Regions from separate parts of the Rossellomorea sp. LJF3 genome, predicted to be linked through region 3. Evidence: riboswitches for the same ligand, from Rfam matches in the RefSeq annotation. Region 3 holds a riboswitch; each other region holds the start of a gene.
The links. Region 3 has a riboswitch for S-adenosylmethionine ahead of V8G47_RS08945 (methionine ABC transporter ATP-binding protein). Riboswitches for the same ligand answer to the same signal wherever they lie in the genome.
Positions count from the first base shown of each region.

Region 1: it holds a riboswitch for S-adenosylmethionine, as region 3 does, so the genes downstream of both, V8G47_RS07705 (homoserine dehydrogenase) here and V8G47_RS08945 (methionine ABC transporter ATP-binding protein) in region 3, are expected to answer to the same signal.
Region 2: it holds a riboswitch for S-adenosylmethionine, as region 3 does, so the genes downstream of both, V8G47_RS07350 (methionine ABC transporter ATP-binding protein) here and V8G47_RS08945 (methionine ABC transporter ATP-binding protein) in region 3, are expected to answer to the same signal.

Region 1 is NZ_JBANLY010000005.1:168,519-178,826, forward strand. Features, by position in the region: gene V8G47_RS07675 (amino acid permease) at 1-735, shown strand, start outside; gene V8G47_RS07680 (YqcI/YcgG family protein) at 740-1,477, opposite strand; gene V8G47_RS07685 (LysE family transporter) at 1,542-2,171, opposite strand; gene V8G47_RS07690 (spore coat protein) at 2,311-2,949, shown strand; gene V8G47_RS07695 (L,D-transpeptidase family protein) at 3,070-3,564, shown strand; gene V8G47_RS07700 (aspartate kinase) at 3,604-4,800, opposite strand; gene V8G47_RS07705 (homoserine dehydrogenase) at 4,851-6,098, opposite strand; SAM riboswitch class I at 6,226-6,336, opposite strand; gene V8G47_RS07710 (DUF2254 domain-containing protein) at 6,630-7,970, shown strand; gene aspA (aspartate ammonia-lyase) at 8,103-9,533, opposite strand; gene V8G47_RS07720 (cytochrome-c oxidase) at 9,782-10,147, shown strand; gene V8G47_RS07725 (VOC family protein) at 10,297-10,308, shown strand, end outside.
Region 2 is NZ_JBANLY010000005.1:103,594-113,901, reverse strand. Features, by position in the region: gene V8G47_RS07395 (acyl-CoA dehydrogenase family protein) at 1-362, shown strand, start outside; gene V8G47_RS07390 (SDR family NAD(P)-dependent oxidoreductase) at 500-1,279, shown strand; gene V8G47_RS07385 (ArsR/SmtB family transcription factor) at 1,311-1,613, shown strand; gene V8G47_RS07380 (arsenate reductase family protein) at 1,727-2,083, shown strand; gene gcvH (glycine cleavage system protein GcvH) at 2,201-2,584, shown strand; gene V8G47_RS07370 (YusG family protein) at 2,677-2,913, shown strand; gene V8G47_RS07365 (toprim domain-containing protein) at 3,094-3,450, shown strand; gene V8G47_RS07360 (thioredoxin family protein) at 3,453-3,770, shown strand; gene V8G47_RS07355 (SCP2 sterol-binding domain-containing protein) at 4,192-4,542, shown strand; SAM riboswitch class I at 4,655-4,761, shown strand; gene V8G47_RS07350 (methionine ABC transporter ATP-binding protein) at 4,910-5,932, shown strand; gene V8G47_RS07345 (methionine ABC transporter permease) at 5,929-6,597, shown strand; gene V8G47_RS07340 (MetQ/NlpA family ABC transporter substrate-binding protein) at 6,613-7,437, shown strand; gene V8G47_RS07335 (carboxymuconolactone decarboxylase family protein) at 7,891-8,256, shown strand; gene V8G47_RS07330 (hypothetical protein) at 8,593-8,739, shown strand; gene sufC (Fe-S cluster assembly ATPase SufC) at 9,200-9,985, shown strand; gene sufD (Fe-S cluster assembly protein SufD) at 10,003-10,308, shown strand, end outside.
Region 3 is NZ_JBANLY010000007.1:41,913-52,220, reverse strand. Features, by position in the region: gene V8G47_RS08970 (5'-nucleotidase C-terminal domain-containing protein) at 1-1,145, opposite strand, end outside; gene V8G47_RS08965 (VanZ family protein) at 1,572-2,012, opposite strand; gene V8G47_RS08960 (SEC-C metal-binding domain-containing protein) at 2,212-3,366, shown strand; gene V8G47_RS08955 (MetQ/NlpA family ABC transporter substrate-binding protein) at 3,472-4,287, opposite strand; gene V8G47_RS08950 (methionine ABC transporter permease) at 4,304-4,969, opposite strand; gene V8G47_RS08945 (methionine ABC transporter ATP-binding protein) at 4,959-5,972, opposite strand; SAM riboswitch class I at 6,042-6,147, opposite strand; gene V8G47_RS08940 (LacI family DNA-binding transcriptional regulator) at 6,333-7,322, opposite strand; partial or broken gene V8G47_RS08935 (alpha-amylase family glycosyl hydrolase) at 7,483-7,684, opposite strand; gene V8G47_RS08930 (carbohydrate ABC transporter permease) at 7,771-8,601, opposite strand; gene V8G47_RS08925 (carbohydrate ABC transporter permease) at 8,634-9,536, opposite strand; gene V8G47_RS08920 (sugar ABC transporter substrate-binding protein) at 9,653-10,308, opposite strand, start outside.

The DNA.
Region 1 (10,308 bases), on a different contig from region 3:
CATGAGGGGAAAGGCTTATGGCTCGCCCTTCTTTTTGCCTTCTATGGATTTGGGGGAATTGAAGTGATGGGTCTGATGGCCAGGGAACTGAAGGATCCTAAGGATGCTCCGAAGTCAGGGAACATCATGCTTTTGATTTTGACGGTCCTTTATATACTTTCCTTCTATCTCGTCTTAAAGCTGGTACCGCTAAACAGGATCAATCCTAATGAGAGTCCCTTTTTGACCGCCCTTGATCAGTACAGCATTCCGTGGGTCCCCCACCTATTCAATGCCGTGTTGATCATTGCCGGGTTTTCTACCATGGTCGCTTCTTTATACGCCGTCACCACGATGCTTGTGGCTCTGGCCGAAGAAGGCGATGCCCCCCGTATTTTCGCCAAAAAAGGAAAAACGGAGGTCCCGCTCCCCGCATTCGGCTTGACTACTCTCGTCGTTGCTCTATCCATTGTCGTCGCCATGCTGCTTCCGGATAAACTCTTTGAATATATCACAACCGCTGCAGGGCTGATGCTTCTTTATACGTGGCTTTTCATTCTTGCTTCCTTTCATAAACTTATGAGCCGGACAGCCTGGGATCTGACTAGATCTCTCATTGCCCTGCTTCTCATTCTGTTTGCCATCAGCGGCACTCTTCTTGACGGAGTGAGCCGAGTCGGTTTTTTTGTCAGTCTTGGATTCATCTTCTTGATTGCAGTGGCTGCCTTCATAAAAGAAAAAAGAGTTAAAGCCTGATGCCTTAACTCTTGATCTTCTTATGCATATGGGAAAAGGGACATTTGCTCATGGAAGAATCATCGTCGCTGAGATAATATTGCTTCCACTCATAATTGTCTTCCTGTCCGTACCATTTCAGGCTGGGATGAGGATCGACCTCATCATATTCAACGAGCCGCTTTCGTATGACCTTCTTTAATTTCTGACCGAATGTCGTAGATGAATTGATTTCGTCAAATACCCACCGGGGCTGAAAGGCGAGAAGAAAATAAGGAAAGTGACGACTCTTTCGGACGATGTGAGCAGGAGTCGCGCAGAAGGAAAAATAAGGTTCCCCGTCAAAGCAAAACTCCCAAGTATGATCATGGGGATCCTTTCCGATATCATCTGGCCAAGGGGTATCATCGAGTCTGTGTACCCGATTTAACAAGTCCCAGAAAATCTGTTGATACGATTCAACGGAACCCTCGATATCCTCTGATTGAAAGAACACGACAAGAGATGCATACTTCCCTGTATCCCTTGAAATACCTCCGTATTGCTTTAATAAAGAGACCAGCTTATCCGTCGCTTCATCCTTTCTCGGATCTTCTGCAAAACCGAAGCGCAAAGTATCTGTTTGAAAGCCTTGTTTACCCGGTACGCACGGATACGGGTGCTCTTCATCACACATCAGGTCCGAGAAGTGGAGATAGGCAGATTGCTGCCAGGGAGTAAGTTCCTCCAGGTGTTGATCGATCCAACTTTTTGTATATAACATGTAGCCGATCCCTCCTAACGATTACTCATCTATCCTATTAGGAGGGCGCCCATTGGGTGTCTGTCTAACCAAACAATATACGACAGGCCTCTACGCCGAAATAAATCCCAAATCCCATCAGGACGATACCCGATACGATGGAAATGATCCTCAGGATGAGGGGACTCACCAGCTTCCTTGCCCCCGTCGCGACAAAAGCCATTGTCACATCCCACAGGGTGATGCCCAGGAATATCCCCAGACTATACAAGAAAAGCTGCGAGGATTCATATGACCTGGACGTCTGTGCAAGAATCGATCCATAAATTCCAAGCCAGAACAAAATGCTTAACGGATTTGAAATCGCCATAAAGAAACCCGTACGGAACGATTTCCCTTTCGACTCATTCTGCGATTGAGGTGAAGAGGATGTGAGGGTTCCCGACTTTTGTATGCTTTCAATCCCCGTATACGTCAAAATAAAAAAGCCAAAGATCCATAAACCTAATTTAATGAACGGTATATCAATGAATTGAGCCAGTCCAAAATAAATCAGGAGCATAAAGATCCCGTCCGCCACCATCCCCCCGACTCCAACAAGCCAGGCATGTATGAAACCGAAGCGGATCCCCTTGTCCAATTGAGCGGCATTGATCGGTCCCATAGGGGCAGAAAGGGATAACCCTAAAACGATATAGCTAATAAATATACTCATAACCGTACCACCTTCAAATTGACTTCTCCCTATTGTATTCGGACAGGCGGGGAAGTATTAGGCCAATCACAATGAGGCATACATAATTTTATTTTGAGGGGTTATTCTAATCATCGAAGCCAATAGAGGAGGAATATGTATGAATAACCAAGGTCAATCCAATGGGAGGCCGCAGCCCGGCGCTCAAATGCCACCGAATATGATGAACACCCAAAGTCAGAACCATGGGGGGCATGAGCTATTTGATGCACATGAAGTCATCGCAGGGATCATCAGCATGCTGGATCAATATCAAATGTATGATCAACACATTCAGGATCCGGAATTGAAGGATATCGTCAAGCGCCAGACCGACTTCGTGACGACTATGTATAATACCATTGTAGGAAGTTTCTCGACCGGACAGGACCCCATCATCCCGACGCAACAATACCAAATGACCCAAAGCCATACGACCACTTATGGTATCAAACCCGGTGCACCCAAAAAACCGAATCAATCCGTCCAGGAGCTTTCGGATAAGGGCTTGTCCGCATATATGCTGGGTCAGACGAAATCACTGGCCACACTCCTTGCCATGACGGCTCTTGAGATGACGAACCCCGTGCTGCGCCGAGTTGTTGCAGACAGTGTACCGAATTTCATTGAAATGAGTTATGAAATTTTCCTTTACCAAAATAAGCACGGGTATTATCAGGTTCCTCAATTGAATGGGCAGGATATGACCCTCATGCTGCAGAGCTATACGACTGTCCCGCAGCAAAACCTGCCTCAATGATCTTAATTCACAGCCTGCATCTTCATGGATGCAGGCTTTCTTGATGTGACCTCATTGAACCACTTTTCCCCTGGCACCATAGAATAGAATGATAAGGTGAAAATAGGAGGTCTGATACCAATGATCCACACCGTCAAGACTGGAGAAACTCTTAATCAGATATCAAGGGATTTCAGGACCCCACTGCCTGACATCCTGAAAGCCAATCCCGGCATCGATCCGGATCAGCTATACCCGGGACAGACGATCACCATCCCCGGAATTCCCGATACTACCGGGAATCCGTACAGAATTCAAGTGTCTGTCAACAATCGGATTCTCCGATTATTTAAAGATGGTTCTCAAGTGAAAGAGTTCCCCATTGCAGTCGGAAGGATCCTTTTCGAAACGCCCATTGGCGAATTCATCATCATCAATAAAGCACCGGACCCAGGGGGACCCTTTGGCACGATGTGGATGAGTTTATCCAAAGAAAGCTATGGGATCCACGGGACGAATAACCCCGCTTCCATAGGAAATGCCGTGTCCAAAGGATGCATCCGGATGTACAATAAAGACGTGGAAGAGCTGTCAAACATCGTACCGATCGGGACCCCGGTATCCATCACCCCATAAAGAAAAAAGTGTATAGAGCGAACTATACACTTCTTCCCATTATAAAATCGCCCTTTTGGATTCGATATAATCCAACCCGAAGTGCATATGAAGGATTCTTGCAGCCTTTTCGACATCGGTGCGATCGACAATGGCGCTCAGTCCCACTGATGATTCCCATACGGACACCTTCCCTATATGGTAATCATGGAAGACATTCGTGACCTTTTCTTTTACTTCCCCTGAAGACTGGATAGTTCCAATCACACACACCTTCGATACATCTTCCCTAATGTCAAAATGGGAGTAAGCCTGGTTATATTTCCTGACGATTTTTTTCACCTGGGGAACATCCTGATCTTTGATGATAAGGACCAGCCCTTGTCGGTGTCTGATTCTTTCTGTTTCGATATGGTGGGAATCAAGATCATAAAGGATCAAGGATTCCCCTCCATCACAGCCATGGATCGTAAGGACGGAGATCTCTTCCTGGAGGGCTACTCCCACGATGCTATCATTTCTTTGGACTTTCCCGCTGATGACGGTTCCCCGCCCCTCTTTTAGACTGGAACGGACGATCATAGGTACTCCATGTTCCTTGGCGTGTTTAATCGCTCTCGGATGGAGGACATTGGCTCCCATCATGGCAAACCGGAGCATGTCAGTATAGGACAGGCCATCGATCTTGGCAGCCCGGGGGACCACTCTCGGATCGGAGGTATACACCCCATCCACATCCGTATAAATGTCGCATCGATCCGCATTCAGGGCTGAAGCCAGTGCAGCAGCCGACGTATCTGATCCACCCCTGCCTAAAGTGGTGAGCTCCCCCTCTTCGGTGACCCCTTGAAACCCGGCCACCACAACGATTCGCCCAGCGGATAACTCCTCTTTTATCCTCCCTGTATCAATGGAAGAGATCTTTGCATTGCCGAACACTGCATCGGTCCGGATCCCCGCCTGCCGACCTGTCAGGGACACGGCCTCCATCCCTCTGTAGTGAAGGGCCATGGTCAGAAGGGAAATCGTGACCTGCTCCCCTGTAGCGAGGAGCATATCCATTTCTCTTTTACCGGGATAATCAGAAAGTTCCCCCGCCAGTTTCACAAGGGTGTCCGTCGTATTGGCCATCGCGGATACGACAACCACGACATCATTCCCCTTTTCTTTTTCCTTCAAGATTTGACCGGCCACCCGCTTCATGCGATCCGTAGAACCTACAGAGGTTCCACCAAATTTCTGAACAATGATACCCAAGTGATCCCCCTACTTTCTATCAGATCTATTTTCTGCTTTCCCTAAATGCGTCATGAAACAGCTATTCCTTCCTTCACTTCATTTTCAAGAGGAATTTCGTTTAGAATCGATACAGCCTGAATGTGTTCATGTGATTGAAGAAGGGAATCCAATTCTTCTTTTCTTCCTTCGACAAAGACGTAAAGGTCATTTCCAAGCTGAATGCGGTCCTTTAAGGTGAACGGTGTAATCCAGCTTTGATACTCCTCCTTTTCCTTGAAGCGCAGGACCCATTGCCTGATGCTTTCTCCTTGGGTATCTTCGCTCGTCACCGTCTTTTCAGGAGAAACGGTGTATTTCCCCTCTATCAGGGAGAGAAAATCCTCCACCATGGCACTTCCCGTCGGAAATTTCCCCGCTCCAGGACCCAGCAGTGTGATCCTCCCTACCAGACTCCCTTTCAGTGAAATCGCATTTTCCACATCCTCCACCCCGTAAAAGGGATGGCTGTCGTGGACAAGGATCGGTTCCACTCCCCCTTTGATGCGATTGAATCCGTCCCGTTCCAGTGATCCCACATGCTTAAAGCGCAAACGGAAGGACTCGGCTGCCTGCAGCCATTCAGCCGTCAAGTGTGTGATCCCTTTCCGCCTGATATCCTTCCAGTCCGGCTGCCTGCCAAAGGCGGTCTGACTTAAAATCAGAAGCTTATAAAAGGCATCATATCCCTCTATGTCGCTGGTCGGATCCGCTTCGGCATATCCCTTCTCTTGAGCCTGCTTTAGAGCAGTGTCAAAGGAAAGCCCCTTTTTCCTCATTTGGGATAGAATGAAGTTGGATGTCCCATTCAATATTCCTTGAATGCTTCTGATTCCATTTACCTTCAGGAGCTGACGGATGGTGCCGATGACCGGGATCCCTCCAGCCGTGGTCGCTTCGAAACCAAGGGACACCCCATTATTGGAAGCTTTCTTCAGAAGCTCGGGGCCGTATTTTGCGAACATGGCTTTATTGGCCGTTATGACGTGAATCCCTTTCTCGATTGCTTGTGTTACATACGTATAAGTCGGTTCTTCTCCTACTATGGCTTCAAAGATCGCATGAAGGTCAGGTATGTCGAGAATGTCTTTATAATCGGTCGTAATCCTTATGGACGGATCGATTTCCCTTTGCTTAGAGGGATCCTTGATGAGGATTGCCCTTATTTTCACCTCTTTACCGAGTACTTCTTTCAATCTTTCCTGATGAGTATCAATGGCTTCATAGACCCCTTGACCAACTGTTCCAAAGCCCAGAAGCGCAACATTTATCGCTGACATCATTCAGCCTCCTTTTTTCCCGTTTTACCTGCACATACGATTCCTTTCTGAAGGCGTGGTGGAAAGAAAGAGGGTATACAGAAAAGCCCTCTTCTTGTAAGAAGAGGGCTAATGGATCATGCTCCTCCCCTTATCTTCCAGATCCACTTGGAATCTGTAGGAATTGGCACCTTTACAGACTGATCCTGCAGGTTGCCGGGCTTCATCGGGCCTATCCCTCCGCCGCTCTTGATAAGAGATATAACGTTATGTTTTCACTTGATATTTGAGTATGAATTGGATTATATAGGGGATTCACTCCCTCGTCAATAGAATTTTTGTTATTTTTTAAAAATTCTTTCTACTAAAACCTGATGGGACATTTCCGATGGGTTTAGTTTGGAATACTCCTATTTCTATTAATCTTTTTGGTTAAAGGAAGTTTTAACCGAGGTAGAGAGGGAAAACTAACCCATATCCATTTACTAGAAAGGACACGTTTCGATCATGTTGAAAAAGATCCTCCCCTTATCCATTCAAAAATATTTGCTCATGTCAAAACGGCAGCGCATGCATGAAATCCGGCTCACCATTTGGTATATGCCCTTTATATACATATGCCTGTCCTTGCTCATGGTCGCCATTACCCTCTATTTAGATCTCTATCTGGAAGTGTCACAGTATACGTTTGATATGTTAAGTATGGATGCTTCGGTCACCCGCATACTGGTCAGCACGCTCATAGGGGGCATCTTGACACTCAGTGCTTTTACTCTCAATTCCCTGCTCGTCGTGCTGACGATGTTCAGCGGGCAGTTTTCACCCAGGATGCTATTGGATTTCATTTCGGACAAACAGACGCAGCACGCCCTCGGCATTTTCAACGGAAGTTTCGTTTATGTGCTCCTCCTTTTCCTTTTTATCGGAAGTTCAAAGAAGGAAATGTTTGTCGCTGCCCCGGTCATGACGATCGCACTGGCGTTCCTGTCAGCCCTTACGTTCATCTTTTTCATTAACCATGCATCGACGTGGATGCAGGTCCATAATATTACGTACAATATGAAGCAGGTTTCGGAAGTGATGATCAACCAGACGCTGAAGAAGGACTTGGAAGCTCACCGTACCGCTGATAGTGGGGATATCATGGAGGAAGAGAAAAGGAATATCATTCACGTGACTTCCAGAGGCTCTGGATATATACAATTGGTCGATTTTCAGGGGATGATCCGACGTGCACACGAAGAAAATGTTGTCCTTCAGCTTCATTACAAAGTCGGGGATTTCGTACTCGCCGGGAATGAACTGATGAGCATATGGGGGCCCGAAACGGACCATATCTCCACTGATTCATACCTTTCATTCATTGAGATGGGTCACAAAGAGACCGAAATCCAGGATCTGCAGATGGGGATCCACAAACTTGCAGAAGTGGCGATTAAATCACTGGGGAATGACGATCCCAAAACCGCTTCTAACACCATCCACCAAATGGCCGATCTGATGCTGACGGTGGAGGATCAATTATCCTTCAGTCCCTATCTGATCGATCATCACAACAGGATTCGCGTCATTCTTCAATCAGAGCCGTTCGACTACTACCTTTACCGGGGATTCGGTTATATTCGACACTACGCTAAAGACAATCATTTAATCATAACGGAAATCGTGGGGGCACTGGCCCTTCTCGCTGAATCCATTCAACCGTCGAAGCATAAGGATCTGTGGGAATTCGCCTGTAATACCATTGATCATATTGAAAGAGAGATCATCTATAAACTGGATAAAAGCTTTCTCCTGCAAGAAGTCCATAAGCTGGCACGGCTTACCCGCAACCTTGGGGAGTATGAGAAAATCAAAGCTAAATTCTACCCGGCAGCCAACGAAAATACGTAAAAAGCTTCTTCCCTTTCTTTCTGGGAGGAAGTTTTTTCTTTGCATAATGTCGATCATGGAGGTGTTTTCTTCTTGGGCAAGTTACTACAAAAAAACGCCCCGTCATTCATAACGGAACGTTTTTCGTATTCCTTATTCCCGATCAAAAAGCACTCTACCCGCTATACCGGGGTTCGTCATTTCATATGGGTTCAAGATCAGATCAAGCTCTTCTTCCGTCAGTACATCATATTCGAGACAAAGCTCTCTCACAGACTTCCCTTTCAGGATCGCTTCCCTGGCAATCCGGGAAACGACTTCATATCCCAGGTGAGGATTGACCGCCGTGATGATTCCTACGCTGTTTTCCACATACTCTTTCATTCGTGTCTCATTCGCTTCTATCCCGACAAGGCAGTTGTCCGTAAAGCTTCTGAACGCATTGTTCATGATGCTGATGGATTGAAGAAGATTGAATACAAGCACAGGCTCCATCACGTTCAGTTCAAGCTGACCGGCTTCAGATGCAAGGGAAATGGTCTGATCATTCCCCATCACCTGGAAGGCTACCTGGTTGATCAGTTCCGGCATGACGGGATTCACTTTACCCGGCATGATGGAAGATCCCGGCTGTCTTGCCGGCAGTGAAATTTCACCAAGTCCGGCACGCGGTCCTGAAGCCATCAGACGCAGATCATTGGCGATCTTGGACATATTGGTCATACATACCTTCAATGCTGCCGAAACCTCTGTGTACGCGTCCGTGTTCTGGGTCGCATCGACCAGATGTTCAGCCCCTGTCAATGGCAGCCCGCTGATATCAGCAAGGTGCTTCACCACACTCTTGATATACACAGGGTCCGCATTCAAACCGGTTCCTACAGCCGTCGCCCCCATATTCACTTCATAAAGATGATCACGGGTGCGTCCGATGCGCTTGATATCCCGTTCCACTACTCTGCTGTAAGCTTCAAACTCCTGCCCGAGGCGAATGGGCACAGCATCCTGAAGATGGGTACGCCCCATTTTAATGACGTGATCGAACTCCCGGGCTTTCTGTCTAAAGGCACTCAGCATATGCTCCATCGTGTCGAGGAGCTTCTCTACTAGTTTCAAAGTGGAAATATGGATGACCGTAGGGAATACGTCATTGGTCGACTGTGACATATTCACATGGCTGTTCGGGCTCACCTTCCCATATTCCCCTTTACGATGGGACATGAGTTCCAGGGCACGATTGGCGATGACCTCATTGGCGTTCATGTTGATCGACGTACCTGCACCTCCCTGGATTGGATCCACGATGAAGAATTCATGAAACTTGCCTTCCAGGATTTCATCGCATGCCTGAACGATGGCCTGCCCGATCCCGTCATACAGACGTGTCGTTTCCATGTTTGCAAGTGCAGCCGCTTTCTTTACGACTGCCAGGGCATTGATCATCTCTTTATGAATTTTATATCCCGTAATCGGAAAGTTTTCCACTGCCCGTAACGTTTGTATTCCATAATACACATCTTCAGGTACTTCTTTTTCCCCGAGGAAATCTTTTTCTATTCTAAATCCACTAGTGACGTTTATCATTTCTCTACTCCCCATATTTGGATTGTCTCTCTAATTGATGATTCTATCAATTAGAGAGGGAGTAGGCAACGATTTAGGGGTAAAACCATTAATTTCAAAAATTCCAAAAAAGCGCTTTCAGAGCTTTGGTATGACCCTCCCTTTTGTCAGAAAACGAATATATTAAATTTAATGTCAATACACAATGACAGAACGTTCTACACGGGTCTATTTACTCATATATTACCAATGAAAGGAGGAGGATTTGAATGGGTATCAAACTGATTAAAATCTCAGTCGTATACTTTATGATCGGTGTATGTATCGGGTTATATATGTCCATGGTCCATGACTACAGCCTGACCCCGGTTCACGTTCACATTAACTTATTGGGCTGGACGGCACTGACGCTTGCAGGTCTCATTTATCACTTATTCCCGGCTGTATCAACCACCAAACTGGCCAAAGCTCATTTCTGGCTCCATAATGTCGGTTTGCCGCTGATGATGATCGGATTATTCCTGTTGGTACTTGGCAATGAAGCGGTCGTGCCGGTCATTGCAACAGGCGGGGTCCTGACGACAGTCGGTATATTGTTGTTTGGCATCAATATCCTGAGGGAATTAAAAGTTTAATACGATTCTTGAAACCCCTTTTGCCAGTTGGCAGGATGGGGTTTTTTTGCAGTTTTATTTTTTTGATTTTTCTATCTTTTGTCATTTCATATGAGTAAAAGATGGTAAAATACAGAAGAATACCCATTTCAATTTTAGGAGTGATGTACATGTCGGTCAAT
Region 2 (10,308 bases), on a different contig from region 3:
CTGCACAGAAATACGGTAAAGCCCTTGAAAAAGAACAGGAAATCCTTGTTAACATTGCGGATATCGTTTCTCAGGCTTACGCAATGGAATCTGTTGTCCTTAGAACGGAAAAAGCGATTGAAAAAGGCGGAGTGGAGAAAGCGAAACAAAAGCTTCTTTACACACAAATCTTCTGTCAAGAAGCTTTTAATGAAATTGAACAGCATGCAAAAGAAACGCTTGTGGCAACTGAAACGGGTGACACACTGCGCATGATGCTGTCAGCTCTTCGTAAATTCACACGCCACACACCGATCAACGTGATCGCAGTGAAGCGTGAAGCATCAGAAAAGCTGATCGATGTAGAAAAATATGCACTTTAAGTAAGGATAGGGACGGACCTCCAATTTGGAGGTCCGTCCCTTTATTTCGTTTCACGATTTGACATCAATCGTACTGTGAATTATTATATGTTTAAATGTTTAAGTGTTTAAACGTATAAAAAAGGTGGTAAGGACAGATGAATAAGACTGTTTTAATTACTGGTGCTTCAAGTGGTATCGGTCTGAATTTCAGTCATAAGTTTGCCGGTTCTGGACATGATGTGATTTTAGTGGCCAGAAGTGAGGAAAAGCTGCTGGCTTTATCACAGGAAATCATGAATAAATACGGGGTAAAAGCGCATGTGTTTATTTCTGATCTTTCGAAGCCCCAAGCCTCAAAGAAGCTTTATGATGAAATCAAAGTACAGGGAATCAGAGTCGATATTCTCATCAATAATGCCGGTTTCGGATTATTCGGGGAGTTTGAGGAAACGGAACTTTCCAAAGAGCTGGATATGATCCAAGTGAATATCACGGCCCTGACAGAGCTGAGTAAGTATATTGGGAAGGAAATGGTGAGCCGGAAGAGTGGGCGTATATTAAATGTTGCGTCAACAGCAGCATTTCAGCCCGGACCATTGATGGCCGTTTACTATGCAACAAAAGCGTATGTCCTTTCTTTCTCGGAAGCTTTGGCCAATGAGTGGGCCAAACATGGGGTCAAAGTGACGGCTCTTTGCCCCGGTGCAACCGAAACAGGATTCAGTGATGCGGCCGAACTACAGTCCTCCAAGCTCTTCCAGTCGGGTGTGATGAGTGTGGAAGATGTCGTGGAAGAAGGATATACACAAATGATGACAAAGGACAAAGTAGTGATCGTCCCAGGTATGAAAAACCGGATACTGACTCAGGCGATTCGATTCATACCGCGTAAAATGGTCACGAATATTGTTCGGAAGGTACAGGAACGGGTATAATTGAATGTGAATGAGTTGAAGGGAGAAGGCTATGGGCCAAAAAGCAATCGATACATTCCGTGCTTGTATTCCATTATTCCAAGCGCTGAGCGATCCTTATCGTCAGGATATAATTCTACTTCTTGCCGAACAAGAACCTCTTACGGTCAATCAGATAACTGAAAATCTGACATTATCCCGACCTGCTGTTTCCCATCACCTGAAGATCCTGAGAGATCAGCAGCTGGTATCACTGGAGCAAAAAGGAACACAGCGTTTCTATTCTCTTGAACTGGACAACGCAACCGTCCTCCTCAAAGAATTGGTTGAAACCGTTGAAAAACAATGTGAGTAATGTTCCGGAAAAGAAGGATACTAACGGATATTGTCGAATATAGAAAAAAGATTCACGGTGACCGGATGGGGAACACACCCTATCCGGTACCTGCTAGGAAAGGTGGTGCAATGATGTCATTGACTTTTTATTCTTATCCAAAATGCGGTACATGTAAGAAAGCAAAAAAGTGGCTGGAGAACCAGGGTCTCTCCATAGATGAAATACATATTGTAGAAAATCCCCCGTCAAAAATGGAGCTTAAAAGCCTGTACGAAAAGAGCGGATTTCCTCTTAAGAAGTTTTTCAATACAAGTGGCAAAAAATATCGTGAACTTGGCTTGAAAGATAAAGTGAATTCAGCTTCTGATGATGAATTATTAGAAATCCTTTCCTCTGACGGGATGCTCATCAAACGTCCAATCACGACGGATGGAAGCAAGGTGACCGTAGGTTTTAAAGAAGAAACGTTCGAGGAAACCTGGAAGTAAAAATGGGTAAGTGATTTCCGATGAAAAAGTTTCATTATTCACACTTAGTTTTCTTGCTTTTTCGATGAAAAGTGTGTCAATATTAGGTTGTATAACTAGCATTTGGAGGGATAGAGAATGAGTACACCGAAAGAACTTCGTTATTCAGAAGAACACGAGTGGGTCAAAGTTGAAGGGGAAAATGTACGCGTAGGAATCACATCATTTGCACAATCTGAGCTGGGCGATATCGTATTCGTCGAGTTACCTGAAGTTGGAGATGAAATCAAAGCGGACGAGCCTTTCGGCAGTGTTGAATCGGTAAAGACCGTTTCTGAGCTATACGCACCTGTTTCCGGTAAGGTTGTAGAAGTGAATGAAGAGCTTTCCGACAGCCCTGAATTCGTGAACGAATCACCTTATGAAAAAGCATGGATGGTCGTTGTGGAACCTTCAGATGCTGGAGAAGTAGACAAGCTGATGACAGCTGAAGAGTATGATAGAATGATCAATGAAGGATAATTTCCATCCCGACACCTTGAGATTTCTCAAGGTGTTTTGTTTTTCTTTTTGGGCATCATATGGGTATGCGTAAAAAGAAAGGATGAATACGTATGGTACTTGAACCAAAGAAATTAGATGTCACAAGCAGGGTGACAGGCAGGCTTAAAAATGGTGAAGTCGAATTATTCCTCGACGGTCAGGCAATCGGCAGAATGTCCCTGCCCCTTGATGGATTGACAATGGAACCGAACTTCGAAGCAAAAGAAAATAAAATTTATCAAAACTATACTTCCACTGAAGGCCAAGATGCGAGATACACGGATTGTGACGAAGGTGGATGGTGTTAAAGGTGACCCGGGGTGCCAGATTCGTGTATGGATCTGGCACCATTTCTATAAGCAATGAAACAAACCACTTGCACTATTTTTTGTAAACATGAGAAAATATGAGTAGAAAGTGGACATCATCTCTTGTTATCTGAATATACTATCCTAATCTTATTTCTGAAAGATAAGGTGATGATCATGATGGAACTTGACGAAAAGGTAATCATTGTCGAAGGTACAACCGACAAGCGGAAAGTAAGAGGAATAATCAAAGAACCGATTGAAATTATTTGCACGAATGGAACGATCAGCATCACAAAAATGGACGAACTCATCGATGAGCTGTTCGAAAGGGATGTATACATCCTCGTCGATGCAGATGATGCGGGGGAGAAGTTACGCAAACAGTTCAAGCGTGAATTCCCTGAAGCGGAACACCTTTATATCGACCGGATGTATAAGGAAGTGGCCGCTGCTCCGGAATATCATCTTGCCTCCGTTCTCATTGGTGCAAATATCGATGTGCATAAAGAATATCTTGGAAAAAGGATGATTTAGTTTTGTTGGAGGTAAGCCAGACAGAAGAATTAAACGAATCGATCAAATACCATGCGTTTGAAGCCGTTTATCTATATACACCGATGTGTGGTACATGTCAGGTCGCGGGTAAAATGTTGGAAGTGGTCGAGAAACTCCCCCAGTCATTTCATTTTGCAAAGGCGAATCTGAACTATCTGCCTCAATTCGCAGAAGAACAATCCATTGAAAGCGTCCCCTGCCTTCTTTTATTTAAAGATGGACAGGAAATGGAGAGAATCTATGCCTTTCAATCCGTACCATTCCTATACGAAACCATCAACAAAATCCAAAGCAGTTAGTGGGGATAAGAGACCTTTGTGAAAGGTCTTTTTATTTTGTCTTCACCAGCTTTAGAAATAGGATGAAATTGCCCCCAGTCGCATATTTATCTAATTTGAGAAGTACATGATTAGTGTTGATTGGAGCGGAAGAGGCTCAACTCACGCCCCGAGGAAAGCGAGCATCTGGAGCGGAAATCAACCAGCACGGTGCTGATAAGAACAGAAAAGTTTATGAAAACAGTGATTTTCTTTCTACAAACGAGGACATATTTCTTGGGAAATGTTTCGAATCCCATCGTTTTTTGACTGGTCATCACCCAATTTCTTACTGTTCGACAAATAAGATAAACTCATTCAAAACATGTCGAGAATGTCTAAAAGGGAAAAATGCCTATAAGTGGAATTGATACTATATAGAAGTTTCACTGGGAGGGTATTCATGCGAATATATTTAGAGGAATTAGTAGATCAGTGTCATTCAAGGTATCACTTACGACTCTTGTTTCCGGACAGCCCATTTATTCTTCAGTTTCGATGTGAAAAGGAACAATACGAAATCTCCATTTCAAACAGAGGTTGTGCTGTATTGACTGATGGCAGCAGGGAATCTCATTTTGTCATTGAGGGACAAGAAAAGGACATGCTATCCCTGCTTACAGGAGAAGATCGATTGTCACAACTGATCGAAAACGGCATCCTGGAGGTCAGGGGAGGATACCGCCAGCTATTATTTATAGAGTCCATCCTTTGGCTGACAAGGTCCAGGGTCAAGGAACCGGTCCAAGTTTAAAAAACGTGAGAAAAAAGAATTGACACATTTCTATTTTCGATGATAGAATCTCTCTTGTAGCGAATTTTCAGAGTCTTCAACAATTCAAAAAATTAAATAAATCGATACTTTACTCTTATTTAGAGAGGTGGAGGGACGTGCCCTATGAAGCCCGGCAACCGTCAATGAAAATTGAAATGGTGCCAATTCACTCAAAGCAATTGCTTTGAAAGATGAGAGAAAGGATAGTCCTATATATGATTATGCCTTTCTGCTTATCGCAGGAAGGCATTTTTTATTGTATACGTAAAGGCTGTGGGAATTGCAAGCGCAACTATAATTCTAATTATAAATGTCTCGTTTTACTCGGAAAGAAGGTGGAGACAGCATGATTACCATTTCAGATGTGAAAAAAATCTATCAATCAAAATCAGGAGCGATTTCAGCCGTCGATGGCGTCAACATCGACATTGGCCAAGGAGAAATTTTTGGAGTGATTGGCTATAGTGGGGCAGGTAAAAGTACGTTGATCAGGATGCTCAATGGACTTGAAGTTCCCACAAATGGAACCGTCAACGTGAATGGACAGATCGTTTCCCAAGTGAAAGGGAAAGATCTTCGGCAGGCGAGGCAGTCAATCGGGATGATCTTTCAGCATTTCAATCTCCTTTGGTCGCGTACAGTACTTGAAAATATCCAGTTTCCATTAGAAATCGCCGGAGTTTCTAAGAAGGAGAGAGTGCGAAGGGCCAATGAATTATTGGAGCTGGTGGGATTGGATGGGAGAGGAGACGCCTATCCATCCCAATTGAGCGGTGGACAGAAGCAGAGGGTCGGGATTGCGAGATCCCTTGCAAATAATCCAAACGTCCTTCTTTGTGACGAAGCCACCTCTGCTTTAGATCCGCAAACAACCGATTCCATCCTTGATTTATTGGTGGATATTAATAAACGTTTAGGTCTGACCATCGTCCTGATCACCCATGAAATGCATGTGATCAAAAAAATCTGTCATCGTGTGGCAGTCATGGAACAAGGGAAGGTGGTAGAGCTTGGGGATGTTCTTGAAGTGTTCAGAAACCCTAAAGAGCAGGTGACGAAGCGATTTGTGAGAGAAGTATCTCAAGTGGAAGAAACAGGGGAAACGATCGATCACCTATTGGCTCAGTATCCGAAAGGAAAAGTATTGAAATTCACCTTCGTTGGTGAATCGACTGAGCAACCGCTCATTACCAGCTTGATCCGAAGATTCGACCTGGATGTCAATATCCTTCAAGGACAGATTTCCCAAACGCAAAAAGGGGCTTATGGTACGCTATTCGTCCATCTTGACGGAAACGAAGAGACGATTCAGGCAGCCGTTGCCTTCGCTGAGAAACAGATGGTCAAAGTGGAGGTGATCGGAGGATGATAGAAAATATATTTCCGAATGTGGACTGGGAGAAGATGTGGGAAGCGACTGTTGAAACCCTTTATATGACGGGGATGTCAGTCCTGATTACCTTCATAGTAGGACTGATTCTTGGAATCCTGTTATTTCTTACATCCAAGGAGAATTTATGGGAAAACAAGCTTACTTATACGGTGACCAGTGCAGTGGTCAATGTATTCCGCTCGATTCCCTTCATTATCCTGATTGTATTACTGATTCCATTTACAAAATTTTTATTGGATACCATCCGTGGGGCGAACGCGGCCCTTCCTGCCCTGATCATCGGAGCAGCACCGTTTTATGCACGCATGGTGGAAATCGCATTAAGAGAAGTGAACAAAGGCGTCATTGAAGCGGCGAAAGCGATGGGAGCGAAGACAAGCACAATCATATGGAAAGTGCTTATTCCCGAATCTCTTCCGGCTTTGGTTTCAGGTATCACGGTAACAGCCATCGCCCTGGTGGGGTACACGGCAATGGCGGGTGTCATCGGTGCCGGGGGATTAGGAAACCTCGCTTACCTGGATGGTTTTCAACGGAGCAGGGAGGATGTAACCCTTGCCGCGACCATCATGATTTTAATCGTTGTATTCGCAATTCAAATCATTGGAGACTACTTCACAAATAAATTAGACAAACGATAAGAGGAGAGAAAACAGATGAAAAAATGGTTAGCAGGAATAGTAGCAGCAACAAGTATTTTTGGATTGGCAGCATGCGGGAGTGATTCCGGATCCGGAAGCAGTGGCGAGAAGGAATTAGTGGTAGGAGCGTCAAACGTTCCCCATGCGGAAATTCTTGAAAAAGTGAAACCGATTTTGGAAGATAAGGGAATCGACCTGCAAATTGAAACATATCAAGATTATATCCTTCCGAATAAAGACTTGGATAATGGTGATTTGGATGCGAACTACTTCCAAACCGTACCTTACATGGACTTGCAGATGAAAGAGAACGAATATGATTTCGTCAATGCAGGAGGAATTCATATCGAGCCAATCGGTGTATATTCCAAAAAGTATAAATCTCTCGAGGACCTTCCTGAAGGTGCCACGATCTTGATGAGTAATTCCGTATCCGATCATGGCCGCATCCTTACTTTATTAGAGAAAAAAGGTCTGATTACGTTAAAGGACGGAGTGGAAAATACACAGGCACAGCTGGAAGATATCAAAGAAAATCCAAAAAAACTGAAATTCGATTATGAGTACGAAGCGGCTCTCCTTCCGCAAATGTATGAAAATGAAGAAGGGGACGCAGTTGTGATCAACTCCAACTATGCCATAGATGCAGGGTTGAAACCCCTGGAGGACTCCATCGCCATCGAAGACAGCAACTCTCCGTACGTGAACGTAATTGCTGTGAATAAAGGTGACGAAAACAAAGAAGAAGTAAAGGAACTGGTCAAAGCCCTGCGCTCAAAAGAAATCCAGGACTTCATCAATGAAGAATGGGATGGAGCCGTTGTACCCGTAACGGAATAACATTAAGAAAAAGGTTGGGACAATAGTGTTATAACCAAAGAAAAATCCGGACGATTATTCGAATTCTGTGAAGGAAAAACGAAATTCGTTCGGATTTTTATGTTTATTAAAAGCATATAATAGGTATTTATACGATTCTAGCTGTTGATTGGAGTGCAAGACGAAGACTCCTACGGGAAAAGCGGAATAGGTGAGACCCCGCAGGAGCGTAGCGACGAGGAGGCTCGCCTTCCGCCCGAGGAAAGCGAAGTCTTGCACGGAAATCAACAGCGGTGCAACAAGTGATTCTAAATAACACCTAATAGATATTGTTCGTCTTTAAAGCGAATGGAGTTAGTTAAGTCCCAACCTCTTTCTTTCATCAAGTGACATCGGTAACTTTTTAACATATTCATTTCCAAATTGGCTCATACTATTTCCGATGAATCTATTTTCGAAATGGAGTTGGATGATATGCAGATGGAACCTAGAAACACAACCGAAGCAGCCCTTCATGATTATAAAATGGGACTTGGAATCTTCACTGAGAAAATGCCTGAGCTTGCAGAGCAATATAATACGTTTACAGAGCACTGCTTCAGAGAAGGAGTCCTTTCCAAAAAGGAAAAACAGTTGATTGCACTTGGAATCAGTCTTTATTCCCAGGATGAATATTGTATTATCTATCATACAAAAGGATGCCTGGATCAAGGATGTTCTGAAGAAGAAATCCTCGAAACCATCGGTGTAACAGCAGCATTCGGTGGAGGAGCGGTCATGAGTCAGGCTGTGACATTAGTACAGCAGTCGATTCAGGATTTGAATCAACTAAAGCAATGAGTGCTTAGAGAGGGAGAGATCCTTCTCTTTTTTATGGGTACTTTTACAAAACTCATTGCAGTGCATACCTCTAACGGTAATAAATATACATTTCAGCTAATAAAATTTCACCGGGACAGTATTATTTGGCAGTATAGAGGCGGAATTTTGTGAAAACTTAAGGGTAGCCCCCGGGAATCAGGCTGACGGATAAATTTTAGAAAAAATGATGAAATACCGGTTTTGTCTTGTGAACGAGGGGGTAGTATAGTTGTAAAGTAATTAAAAACCCGAAAGGAATGATTCATTATCGACTCTCTTGAGAGTATCTCGTACACAAGTGAAATGGAGAAGGCAATGCATGGAGCCCATGGAATAGGTTATGAGGTGTACAAACGAAAGCATGAAGTCAGAATGCAAGTAGAGAAGAAAAGAGAGCAGGATTATAAGGAAAGCCGCCGAATGATTGCTGCACTTGATCGCAGGGTGCACGCTAATATATAATAAGGAAGAAAAAAGGAAACCAGTGTAGAAGATGCACTGGTTTTTTGTTTTTAAAAATAAAATTTGTGGTCATTATAGGAAGCTCAAGCTTTGAAAATTGATTGGAGCGGAAGGTGCTCGACTCCGACGGGAATAGCGGGAAAGTTGAGACCCCACAGGGCAAAGCCTGAGGAGGCTCAACTCACGCCCCGCGGAAAGCGAGCACCTGCAGCGGAAATCAAACCACTCGCTATATGAAAAGCGAAAGTTCTCTAAGAAAACAGGTCGTAGACAGCCTACATTTTCCTATCCCTTTTGACCAACAATAGAAAGGGATTCCACCGTCCGGTTAACATGAACTGACAACTTGAAAAAGTTGATAATAGCTTTTATTTGTTATAAGATTGTAATGAGAATAAATTGAGAATGATTAAAGAATTATATTCTTAAATTCATTATAAAGTCACGGAGGTAAATATACATGGCAGGTTCTACTTTAACAATTAAAGATCTTCATGTTGAGATTGAAGGAAAGGAAATCCTGAAAGGGGTTAACCTTGAAATTAAAGGTGGAGAAATCCACGCAGTAATGGGACCGAATGGTACAGGTAAATCAACTTTATCTTCTGCTATCATGGGTCACCCAAAGTATGAAGTGACAAAAGGAAGCATCACGTTCGACGGTGAAGATGTCCTTGAAATGGAAGTCGATGAGCGCGCACGCGTAGGACTATTCCTTGCAATGCAGTACCCAAGTGAAATCAGCGGTGTAACGAACGCAGACTTCTTACGTTCAGCCATCAACAGCCGTCGCGCGGAAGGCGAAGAAATTTCACTTATGAAGTTCATCCGCAAAATGGATTCTGAAATGGAATACCTTGAGATGGATCCGGATATGGCTCAACGTTATCTTAACGAAGGATTCTCAGGCGGAGAGAAGAAACGTAATGAAATCCTTCAACTAATGATGATCCAACCTAAGATCGCTATCCTTGACGAGATTGATTCAGGTCTGGATATCGATGCCCTTAAAGTTGTTTCCAAAGGAATCAACAAAATGCGCGGGGAAGATTTCGGCTGCCTGATCATCACTCACTATCAGCGCCTTCTTAACTACATCACTCCTGATCACGTTCACGTTATGATGCAGGGACGCATTGTGAAATCAGGGGGCGAAGAATTAGCACAGCGCCTTGAAGCAGAAGGATATGACTGGATTAAAGAAGAGCTGGGAATCAAAGACGAAACTGTCGGCCAAGAAGCGTAAGTGTTAGGGGGATGAAAATGACTGTAGAAACGAAACTACCAGTAGATCAAGACTATGTCAGCTCCTACTCAAAACAACTTGGAGAGCCGGAATGGTTAACAACCCTTCGTACAGATGCCTTTGATAAAGTAAAGGATCTTAGCCTTCCAGTTGCAGATAAAACGAAGATCACAAACTGGAATTTTACTCAATTCCAGAAGCATACAGTGGAAAGTGACGCGTTTTCATCATTGAGCGAGCTGCCTGAAGAAGCGAAAGCATTAGTTGATTTAGAAAACAAAGATCAAAGCCTTTATATTCAACGGAATAATACACCTGCTTTT
Region 3 (10,308 bases):
CTGAAGCTGTAACTGACAACCCCTGTTACTGATCCATTAAACTGGTCACCTGTTTTCGTAACAAAATCTCGGTTATCCAATAGTAGGAACATTCTTTCAGGATTTTGGTTTTCTTTTGTTAATAATGGTGCTCCTTCTTTCGTATATGCCTTTCCTTCCACTTGTTCAGTAATGACTGGGACTTCCCCATATTTCTGTGGGCCTGTCACAGTTGGATGATCAAGTGAAACACGCATTCCTTCAAGGCTTTCGTAAAAATCGATTCCGTCCTGTTCAGGATCAAATTCCCCGAATTGATCGTTATCGACCACGTTTGTAGGAGGATTTACACCTTCTCCCATCACAAGCGCTGCCGGGAGGTCATTGTTACCTGAAGCAACGATCACATTCCCATACTGTGCGTTTAATTCGGTCATCGCAAGGTCTGTTTGTAATTTTTCGTCATATCCATCCAGTACCCATTCTTTCACCTGACCATCAACAGCCACTTTATCACCAAGCTTCACTCCATGAGCCGGCTTATAGACAAGTATTGCTTCTGATGTTTTATCATTATCATCTGCTTGGGCATCTTGCATGTAGAAATTGCTGGCATCCACGACGTGAGTGACGATCCCCTCTACGCCTTTTACCTTTTCTGAATTATATGGTGATGTATGTGCTTCCCCTTGGATATCGTGGATCCTCAAACCTTCAATGCCATCATATGGTGCAGGCTCATCAGGTTCTTCCCCTTCAAAAGTCATGGTAGTAGGAGATTTCATTCCCGGAACGCTAAAGTAATCTTCCAGACTTCCAGTAATAATGACTTTTTTTCCTATGATCTCCGGGTTTGTTAGCAGACCGAATTCCGCTCTGAAAGCAGATGGAAGTTGGACCGGAAGAATCTTAGAAGGATCCGTCTCATCCGGACTATCTGCAATGGCATAATTTGTATCTCCTGCGAAAGGAGCTTCAAAATCATAACTGTTAGTAGCTTTTGTGTGAGCTACAATATACCCCGTAACGGTACCTGTACCACTATTGTTCGCGATCGCTTCCTGGACAGTTAAATAGTCTGCTGCAGAAGCCGTTGAACTCATCGGAACAATATAACTTACAAGCATGGCTAAAATTGTTGTTAATATGAACAACTGTTTCTTCATTACCTTCAAACTGGTTCCTCCTCAAATTGTTGTTCCACCTGCGAAATAAGCCTATGTATCTATTCATTCGCCTATTTCAAAAACCTGTCCTAGTCCCTTTGTCTATGGCACCAATACCTTCTAAGGTTTTGTAAGCGCTTACTTTATTGGATAGTTGTTTCCCCTGGAAAGTTCGATTCATGCCAAAAATACGTAGATTTACGAAACATAATCATTAAAATCTACCTATTTCCAAACACCCCCGCTTTTTTATTACACTTAGTTCATATTCTGTTGAAAAATGTAAACCAAGCACTCTATAAATATATCATTTTTTTGTCGAGGATTATTGAATTATATAAAAATTTACAAAAATGGGACAATAGATTCATATTTTCTTAAAGAAACATGTCGAAAAGGAGGGATACCCGTCCCTACAGGATATCTTTAATGATGTGTAGAATTTGACTGCCATTTGGATTTTGACCTGTCCATATAATGAAGACTTTTACCTATAAAAATAAATAATAGTATTCCCACACTGTCATAACACACGTCTAATAAACAACCTGTCCTGGAAAAAAATAATTGTGCGATTTCAGTAAAAGATGCGTACGCAACAGAAAATAAAAATACTGTATTCAGCCTTTTAAATATCCAATGAAAAAAAGCAGCCAGCCAAAAGAAACAAAAAGCATGACCCGCTTTTTGTCGTAAATATCCCGGGCTGCTAAATGGATAGTCTGTAAGGTTGAAAAACGGTTTAAAGTCAGGTTGACCTGTCCATTGAAATCTCAAATCATAGTAGTTGAGTAAGTTGTGGATATTTTCGGTACAGGTTAAACAAAATAGTATTCCCATGTATGTGACTATTGCCGCCGTTTTCATCAGTGATCCTCTCCTTCGTTACCATTATTGCCATTAGGGGACTCGTATAAAAGTCAACGGTAACGTTCCCTCTGGGTCAGCCTCTTCATGTATTCGTTGCATTCGAATCGAAGCTGCTTGTATGTAGAGGTCCGTCCCTCTTCCCTTTTCCCCTCCCACCCATTACACTGAAGGAAATACGATGATAAAGGATGGTTGGATGAACCGTTTTGTTGAGAGGGTCGAGCCTTATTTTTTGAGTGAGGACCCGTTTGTGCAGAGGTATGCGATTGAGATGTTGGAAGGTTCCTATTTGGTTGATGGTGATACATTTTTAACCGGGTTAAAAGCCAATGACCGGGGACAGGTTTCGGAATACTCTTCGCCTATTCTTCCTTACTTAATGTACATGCCGTTGAATGAGGAAGGGATGAAGAAGGTAGTCAATCGGTTGAATAGACTGAGTAAAAAGGATGCCGACGTACTCTTCTACATTCAATTAATTGCGAATGCCGATACAGATTTACTGATTTCATACAGAGATGAAGTAAAGCCTTTTATAGATGAAGGACAACTGAAGAAAATCGCGAAGCTTCCTGATTTAAAAGATGAGGAATTATTCATGGAGCTTGCTGACATCATGTTTTACTTGAATAGTAATGAGTATGACCAGGTGTATTTTGACCAAGGGAAAAGGATCGTTCACGAGCTGGTTAAGAAAGGCGAAATAAAAGGCTGGGAAGTACAGATTGAGGAAGATGAGCTGGACGGCTTCAATCTAGTATACACGGTATATATGGCTGGGGAAATCCGCGAAGAGAGCGTAATCCCGCAGTTGGTGAACCTTTTCAAAAATGAGGAAGCAGAAGATCTGCTGTTGGAGGAAGTGGCCAATGCCCTGGTGAAGATAGGGACAGATCAGGTGGTGCGTGAGGTTGAAAAAGTAGCTCTATATGGTAACACCTATTTCTATACCCTGGATGTATTAGGCAGAATAAAGAGCGTAGAGGCGGAACAAGCACTGTTACGATTATTTGATCAAACAGATGACCTTACCGCTAAAACACTGATCGCTGATTATTTATGTCAGCAGTTATCAGCTGAGGCGATTCCCAAAATCGAAGCACTCATCGAAGGAGGCTATGATGAAAACATGCTTTGTCTCGAAGAATCCCTATACGTGAACTGCGTCATGAATGGGATCGATCACCCGAAGCTTTCACAGTGGAAGAGTTTCATCGAAGAAGTGGAAAAGCATTCATTGGATGAGCAACCACTCCTCGTAACTCAACCCGTCCAAATAGGAGACAAAGTCGGACGCAACGACCCCTGCCCGTGCGGAAGCGGAAAGAAATATAAGAAGTGCTGCCTATAATAGTTGAGGGACGGACCTCCGCATTTTCATGCGGAAGCCCGTCCCTATCACGTTCTGCTATTTGATTACGGTGAAAATGGAGGTCCGTCCCTCTACTCCGTCCCTCTACTCCATCCACTCCGGTTTGCCGAAGCCTTTGAATTCTTTGTCGATGGTTTTTTCGAATTGGTTTGCTTCGACGACTGCTTTGATGTCTTTGGCGAGTTGTGAGTCAACGTCTTTTGTGTTCATGACTACTCGGTTTCGGTATTGGTCAGGCATGTCCTCCAGTTGCAGGGCATCGAGAAGGTCCATGTCCGCTGCCAGTGCATAGTTCCCAGGTACTGCTGATAGATCGACACTGTCGACAGCCCTTGGAAGCTGTGCCGCTTCGATCGGTTTGAACTGCAGGTTTTTCACGTTTTCATCAATGTCTTTTTCGGATACGGTCAATGGATCTGTGTCCGGCTTCAACGTGATCAGCTTGGCATCTTCCAGGATTTGAAAGGCACGTGCGGCGTTCGTCGGATCATTCGGGATCGCGATGGCACTGCCTTCTTTGATGTCCTTGATGGAATTGAACTTCTGTGAGTAGATCCCCATCGGCGCCGTCGGTACGACAATCACTTCAGATAAATCCATATTATGTTGCTTCGCGAAGGTTTCCATGTAGATTTTGTGCTGGAACAGGTTTGCATCCAGGTCCCCTTCTGAGAGTGCGTTGTTCGGCTGTATGTAATCACTGAATTCCTTCACTTCAACCTTATAGCCTTTTTCTTCAAGACCAGGCTTGATTGCTTTGGTCACCATATCACTGTATGGACCTGATGTGGCTCCGATGGTTACTTCTTTTTTGTCTTCCGAGCTTGCCTCTTCTCCGCCGCAGGCAGCCAGTAAGCTCACTGTTAATCCTAATGCTGCTACTAGAATCCACTTTTTCACTTGTTGTTCCCCCTATTTATCGTTTATCCACCAGTCTTGCAAACACATCACCCGTATATTGGATGAGCTGAACCAAACAAATCAGAATGACGACGGTGGTGATCATCACCGTGTTATCGTACCTGTAATATCCGAAGCGAATCGCCAGGTCACCGACTCCTCCTCCGCCTACAATGCCGGCCATGGCAGAATAGGCGACTAAACTGATCGTTGTAATCGTAATCGCCTGAATGACGGCAGGCCGCGCTTCCGGTAACAGCACGTCCTTGATGATCATCCATGGACTCGCCCCAACGGAAACCGAGGCTTCGATGACGCCTTTATCAATCTCCCTGAGGGACGTTTCTACCATTCTCGCAAAAAACGGAATGCCCGCTACCGAGAGTGATACGGATGCCGCTGTCGGTCCGATCGTTGTCCCGGTCAATAGTTTGGTTAAGGGTAAGAGTGCGACTAATAGAATAATGAATGGAACAGAACGGACCATGTTCACCACGAATCCGACGACTTTTTTAATGAAACTATTTTGCAGGAACAGTCCCTTGTCTGTGACGAATAGAAGAATCCCCAACGGCAGTCCCACTATGATCGCTACAGCCAGTGAAATCCCCACCATATACACCGTTTCAAAAAAGGCTTTATTCAATTCTGGCAATATAGAAGTCAATGAATCAGGCAGCATCCTCCAGCACCTCCAGGCTTTGCGTCTTCGCCGTGATATAACGGATCGCCGCTTCGATTTCATCAGCTGATCCTATCAGCTCCATAATGAAGATCCCGAGTGGGACATCCTGAATATATTCGATCTTGCCATGGAGGATATTCCCCCGCACCTTGTAGCGCTGAAACACCTCTGATACGACGCTTTCCTCGGCGATGGATCCTTTGAATTGAATCTTGATGAGCTTCCCTTTTCTCGATTCTACCAGGTGCTGCGGCAGTTCGAATTGGAGAATCGTTTCGATGAACTGCTTCGTCAAAGCCTGTTTTGGTTCGGCAAACAGATCATACACGGGACCTTCCTCCACGATCTTCCCTTCCTGCATCACGGCCATCCTGTCGCAGATTTCCTTCACCACTTCCATTTCGTGGGTGATGAGCACGATCGTCAAGCCCAGTTCCTTGTTGATTTTTTTCAAAAGTTTCAAGATCGATTTCGTTGTATTCGGATCGAGGGCCGACGTCGCTTCATCACACAGTAATACCGATGGGTTGTTGGCAAGCGCCCTTGCGATCCCGACTCTCTGCTTTTGTCCCCCGCTGAGCTGGGCCGGGTAGGCGTCGGCTTTGTCTGAGAGGCCGACCATCTCCAGGAGCTCGACGACCCTTGGTTTGATGTTCGCTTTCGGTACATGTGCCGCTTTCAGAGCAAAGGCGAGATTATCAAACACCGTCTTCGATTTGATCAGGTGAAAGTGCTGGAAGATCATGCTCGTTTTTTGCCGGGCAAGTCTTAACTCCTTGGATGTGAGCTTCGTAAAATCCTGTCCATCGATGATGATTTCCCCTGATGTCGGGGTTTCTAATAGATTCAGGCAGCGAATGAGTGAGCTCTTCCCCGCTCCGCTGTATCCAACGATCCCGAAGATCTCCCCTTTTTTGATGGTGACAGAGACGTTGTCGACACCGACCACCGTTTGCTTTTTCGTTTTGTACGTTTTTACTAGATTCCGAATCTCGATCAATGTGCACACCCCTTTTTCTCCAATAAAAAATGCCTCTTTCAACTGAAAGAAGCATCGCCTGTTTATCTCGACTTATCTCTCAGAATGAAATCATCCTGCAGGAATTAGCACCGTTCCAATACTGGAGGTTGCCGGACGTCATAGGGCCTGATCCCTCGGTCACTCTGGATAATTGAATGTATGTAATTTTCAAAAATTTATCTTATAGAGGATAATACTGGGTATGGGACGGGAAGTCAATAGTGGATTTCGGGAGTATTTTTATGTAAGCGTTATCTTTACTGCCGCAGCAACGAAAGATTTTTAACATACAAAAAAACGACCTCTCCCATGCAGGAAAGGTCAAGTTCTTCCACTCAGTCAACGACTTTTCACCGAATCCCTCTCTATCAGCTCCGTTGTGAGTTTGTAATACGAATCGACCTCTTCCTTCAAGAGCATCTGAAAGATCAGGTGAACGGCAAGCGCACCCGCTTCATATTTCGGCTGCCGCATGGTTGTCAGTGGCGGGGACACGTATTCTGACAGTTGGATGTCGTCAAAGCCAATGATGGAAATATCCCCTGGAACAGAAATGTTTTTTTCGTTCAGTGCCTGCAAGCCGCCGATGGCCATCTCATCGTTTGCATAGAAAATGGCCTGTGGGACATCCCGTTGCGCGATCAGCATTTTGGTCGCCTGGTAGCCCCCTTCTCGGGTGAAGCCCCCGGATACTTTCCATTTCGACTTATAGTCGATCCCGTGTTTGTCCAAAGCTTCACGGTAACCCTGGAAACGAAGCTCGTTATCATGGGAGTTGTAAGGTCCGCTGATAAACGCGATGTCACGGCTCCCACTCTCAATCAAGTGTTCCGTTGCCACGAACGCTCCGTGAACATTATCGACTTCGATCTGGGTGACGTAATCGCTTTTGAGGCTCCGGTCCAGGACCACGATCGGAAAGCCTTCCCTTGCCGATTCCAGGATGGTCCCGTCATCGATATTATGAGCAAGGATGATGACGCCATCGACCCTTTTTTCTTTTAAAAATTTCACGGCGGTGGACTGTGCTCCCCCGATGGAACTGCAGGCGATCAAATCATATCCGTTCGTGGAGGTCACATCCTGTACGCCCTTGATGAGTTCAGAATAGTAAGGTCCTGATAGATCGCTCAGGATCAAGGCGATGGTATTCGTGCTTGTCCGCTTCAAATCGGAAGCAAGCCCGTTTTTTTGGTAATTCAATTGTTTGGCTGCCGCTAACACTTTCTGTCGTGTTTCTTCACTGACTTTCTTACTGTTGTTCAAGGCATAAGAAGCGGTCGAAACAGCGACTCCGGAAAGCTTAGCCACATCTTTGATGGTTGCCATAAGTTCACATCCTATTGCTTCTATAAATGAAGGCATCCTTTTTGACTGATTTCTTCTGTTCATTATACATGAAAGCGCTTCAAGTATTGGGTTATTTTCCTAACAAATAGACAATCGCTTCATAGGGACGCAGGAAGTTGATGTCTGTCGGTCGATCACTGTTCTTCATCCCGATTTCTTCCCCTTGATAAATAAAGGGTGTGCCCTGCATCATGTGGAGGACCGTTGCAAGCATCTTGGCGGATTCGATCCGGTATTCCTGGTCGTTCCCCCCACCTGGATACGATACGGGACTGATCGTGATTATTCCAGTATAAACTGTACCATCCCTTCTGAAACAGGGATGTCTGCCACTCACTCAATACTCTTATTCATAAACCTTTTTCATTCAAAGAAATGTACCAGGTACATTCATATAGCACTGTACCTGGTACACTTCTACCATTCATTACTTGATGCCTGACATCGTAAACCCTTCGACGATGTATTTCTGGAAGAAGGAGAAGATGATGATGATCGGCACAACCATGAAGGCTGCACCCGCCATTTGCAGGCCGAAATTGTTGGCATATTGACCCTGCAGCAGGGAAAGCCCGACCGATAATGTGTAAAGACTTTCATCGTTGGCGATGATCAACGGCCATAAGAAACTGTTCCACGCACCGATAAACGTGAGGATCCCCTGCACGGCGAAGATCGGCTTGGCAATCGGTACGATCAAGCGGAAGAAAATATAGAATTCCCCTGCTCCGTCGAGTCTGGCTGCTTCGATCAGGTCAGTCGGGATCGTCGTCATGAACTGCCTGAATAAGAAAATACTGAAGGCCGCGGCCAGTCCCGGCAGCACAATCCCCGTCATCGTATTCGTCAGTCCCATTTCATTCAGGATCAAATAGACAGGGATCATCGTCACCTGTGCAGGAATCATCATCGTGGCTAGCACGATATAGAAGATTTTCTCCCTGCCTTTAAATTGATATTTCGCAAACCCATACCCGGCCATGGCATTAAAAAATAGGCCGACAAAGGAAAATAACACAATGACAAGCGTGTTCCGTAAATACACTCCGAAATTCATGCTTTCAAATAAATTCACGTAGTTTTCAAGCGTCGGATTTTCCGGTATCAAGCTTGGCGGTATTTGAAGCACTTCACTTTCAGGCTTGAACGAGCTTGAGATCATCCAAATGAATGGCACGGAAACAATGATTCCGCCGAGTGTCAGCAAGAGGATGATCACCAGCTTTTCTGCTTTACTTTTCGTCGTTTTGGTTTTCATATATTCAGCCCCGATACTGTATAGTTTCGTTCTTAATATTCTGTATCAGATTTTCTTAACTTAAATTGAAGAAGCGTGATGATAATGATGATGACAAACAGGATGAATGAGCCTGCGGCTGCATATCCAAATTCACTGAACTGGAATCCTCGTTGATAGATGAATAACGCCATTGAAATCGTTCCATCAAGTGGTCCACCGTTCGTCATGACGAATGGCTCCTCGAAGAACTGCAGCCATCCGATCAGCGTCGTGACCGTGACGAAAAACGTGGCGTAGCGCAGTAGCGGGATCGTCACATTCTTCAATACCTGCCAACGGTTCGCCCCATCCATCTCCGCCGCTTCGTAATAGGACTTTGGAATTCCCTGCAGGGCTGCAAGGAAAATGATCATATTGATCCCGATCCCTTTCCATACGGCTAACACAATCAACGATAACTTGGCGATCGTTGGCTCTCCTAACCAAGGAATCTTCTCGACATCCAGTAAAGACAGTAAGTAGTTAAATAATCCGTATTCGGTATTGTATAAGAACCCCCATATCACGGCAACGGCAATGATGTTGGTGATCGAAGGCATGTAGTATACCCCGCGGAATACGGTAAACAGTTTACTTGTCCCATAATTCAGCAGCAAAGCGATCCCTAATGAGAAAACAATGACAAGAGGAACACCAATGACCACATAGAACAAAGTGTTGAAGATCGACTTATGGAACAATTCATCTGAAAGTAACGCTGAGTAGTTGTCCATGCCGATGAAGCTGACATTCGACCAGTCGGCCAGCCCTTTTAAATCAAGGTCTGTGAAACTGATCAAAAAAGCTACTATAATAGGAACAATACTGAAAACAGTTAAAATGATCACTGCAGGAGCAATAAACACATAGGGATGCTTATTTTTGCTCATACTGTTTTTCCATCCATTGCTCATGATATCCCACCTATCTAAACCTGACACAAAGTGATGTTAAAAATGGAGTTCAGGCTGTACACCTGTAACTCCATTTTATTCTTATGCCAGCGTCAGTTATATTTATTTAGTCTCTCTTACTTCTCTACGATTTCATTTGCTTTCTTGTTGAATTTCTCAAGCTCTTTGTCCACATCGGCTCCACCGACCGTGATTTTCTCGATGGTAGATAGGAACTCCTGTGCAATCACTTCAAATTCCTTGATTTGCGGTGATGCTTTAGTATCTTCCAGTTGTTGACCGAAGACAGACAGCATCGGATCTTCTTTTAACTTAGGTTTCTCCCATGCATCGACGCGTGAAGGAAGGGTATTGGATACGTCCAGCCATTCCATTTGAGTGTCCACTTCATTCATATAGGAAATGAATTTCAGGGATTCGTCCACATTCTCAGAATTATGGAAGACAGAAAGATTGGAACCGCCCATGCTTGATGTATTCGTTTCTTTCTTCGGCATTACCGCTACTGCCCACTTATCCTTCAAATCAGGTGCCTGATCGTTGATGATATTGATCATCCATGGACCGCTGAAGAACATTGGTTTCACGCCATCTTTAAATGCCTGTACGATATCGATCCCTTCTGTTGTAGGACTGATTCCTTCCTCGAAGAAATCTGTATAATACTCAATCGCCTCTTTGAATTCAGGAGAATCGAAGTTCATCTTATCTTTGCCTTCAAATTCGTACCCATTCTGCCATGCAAAAATGAATGGTGTGATCTGGTCATTGC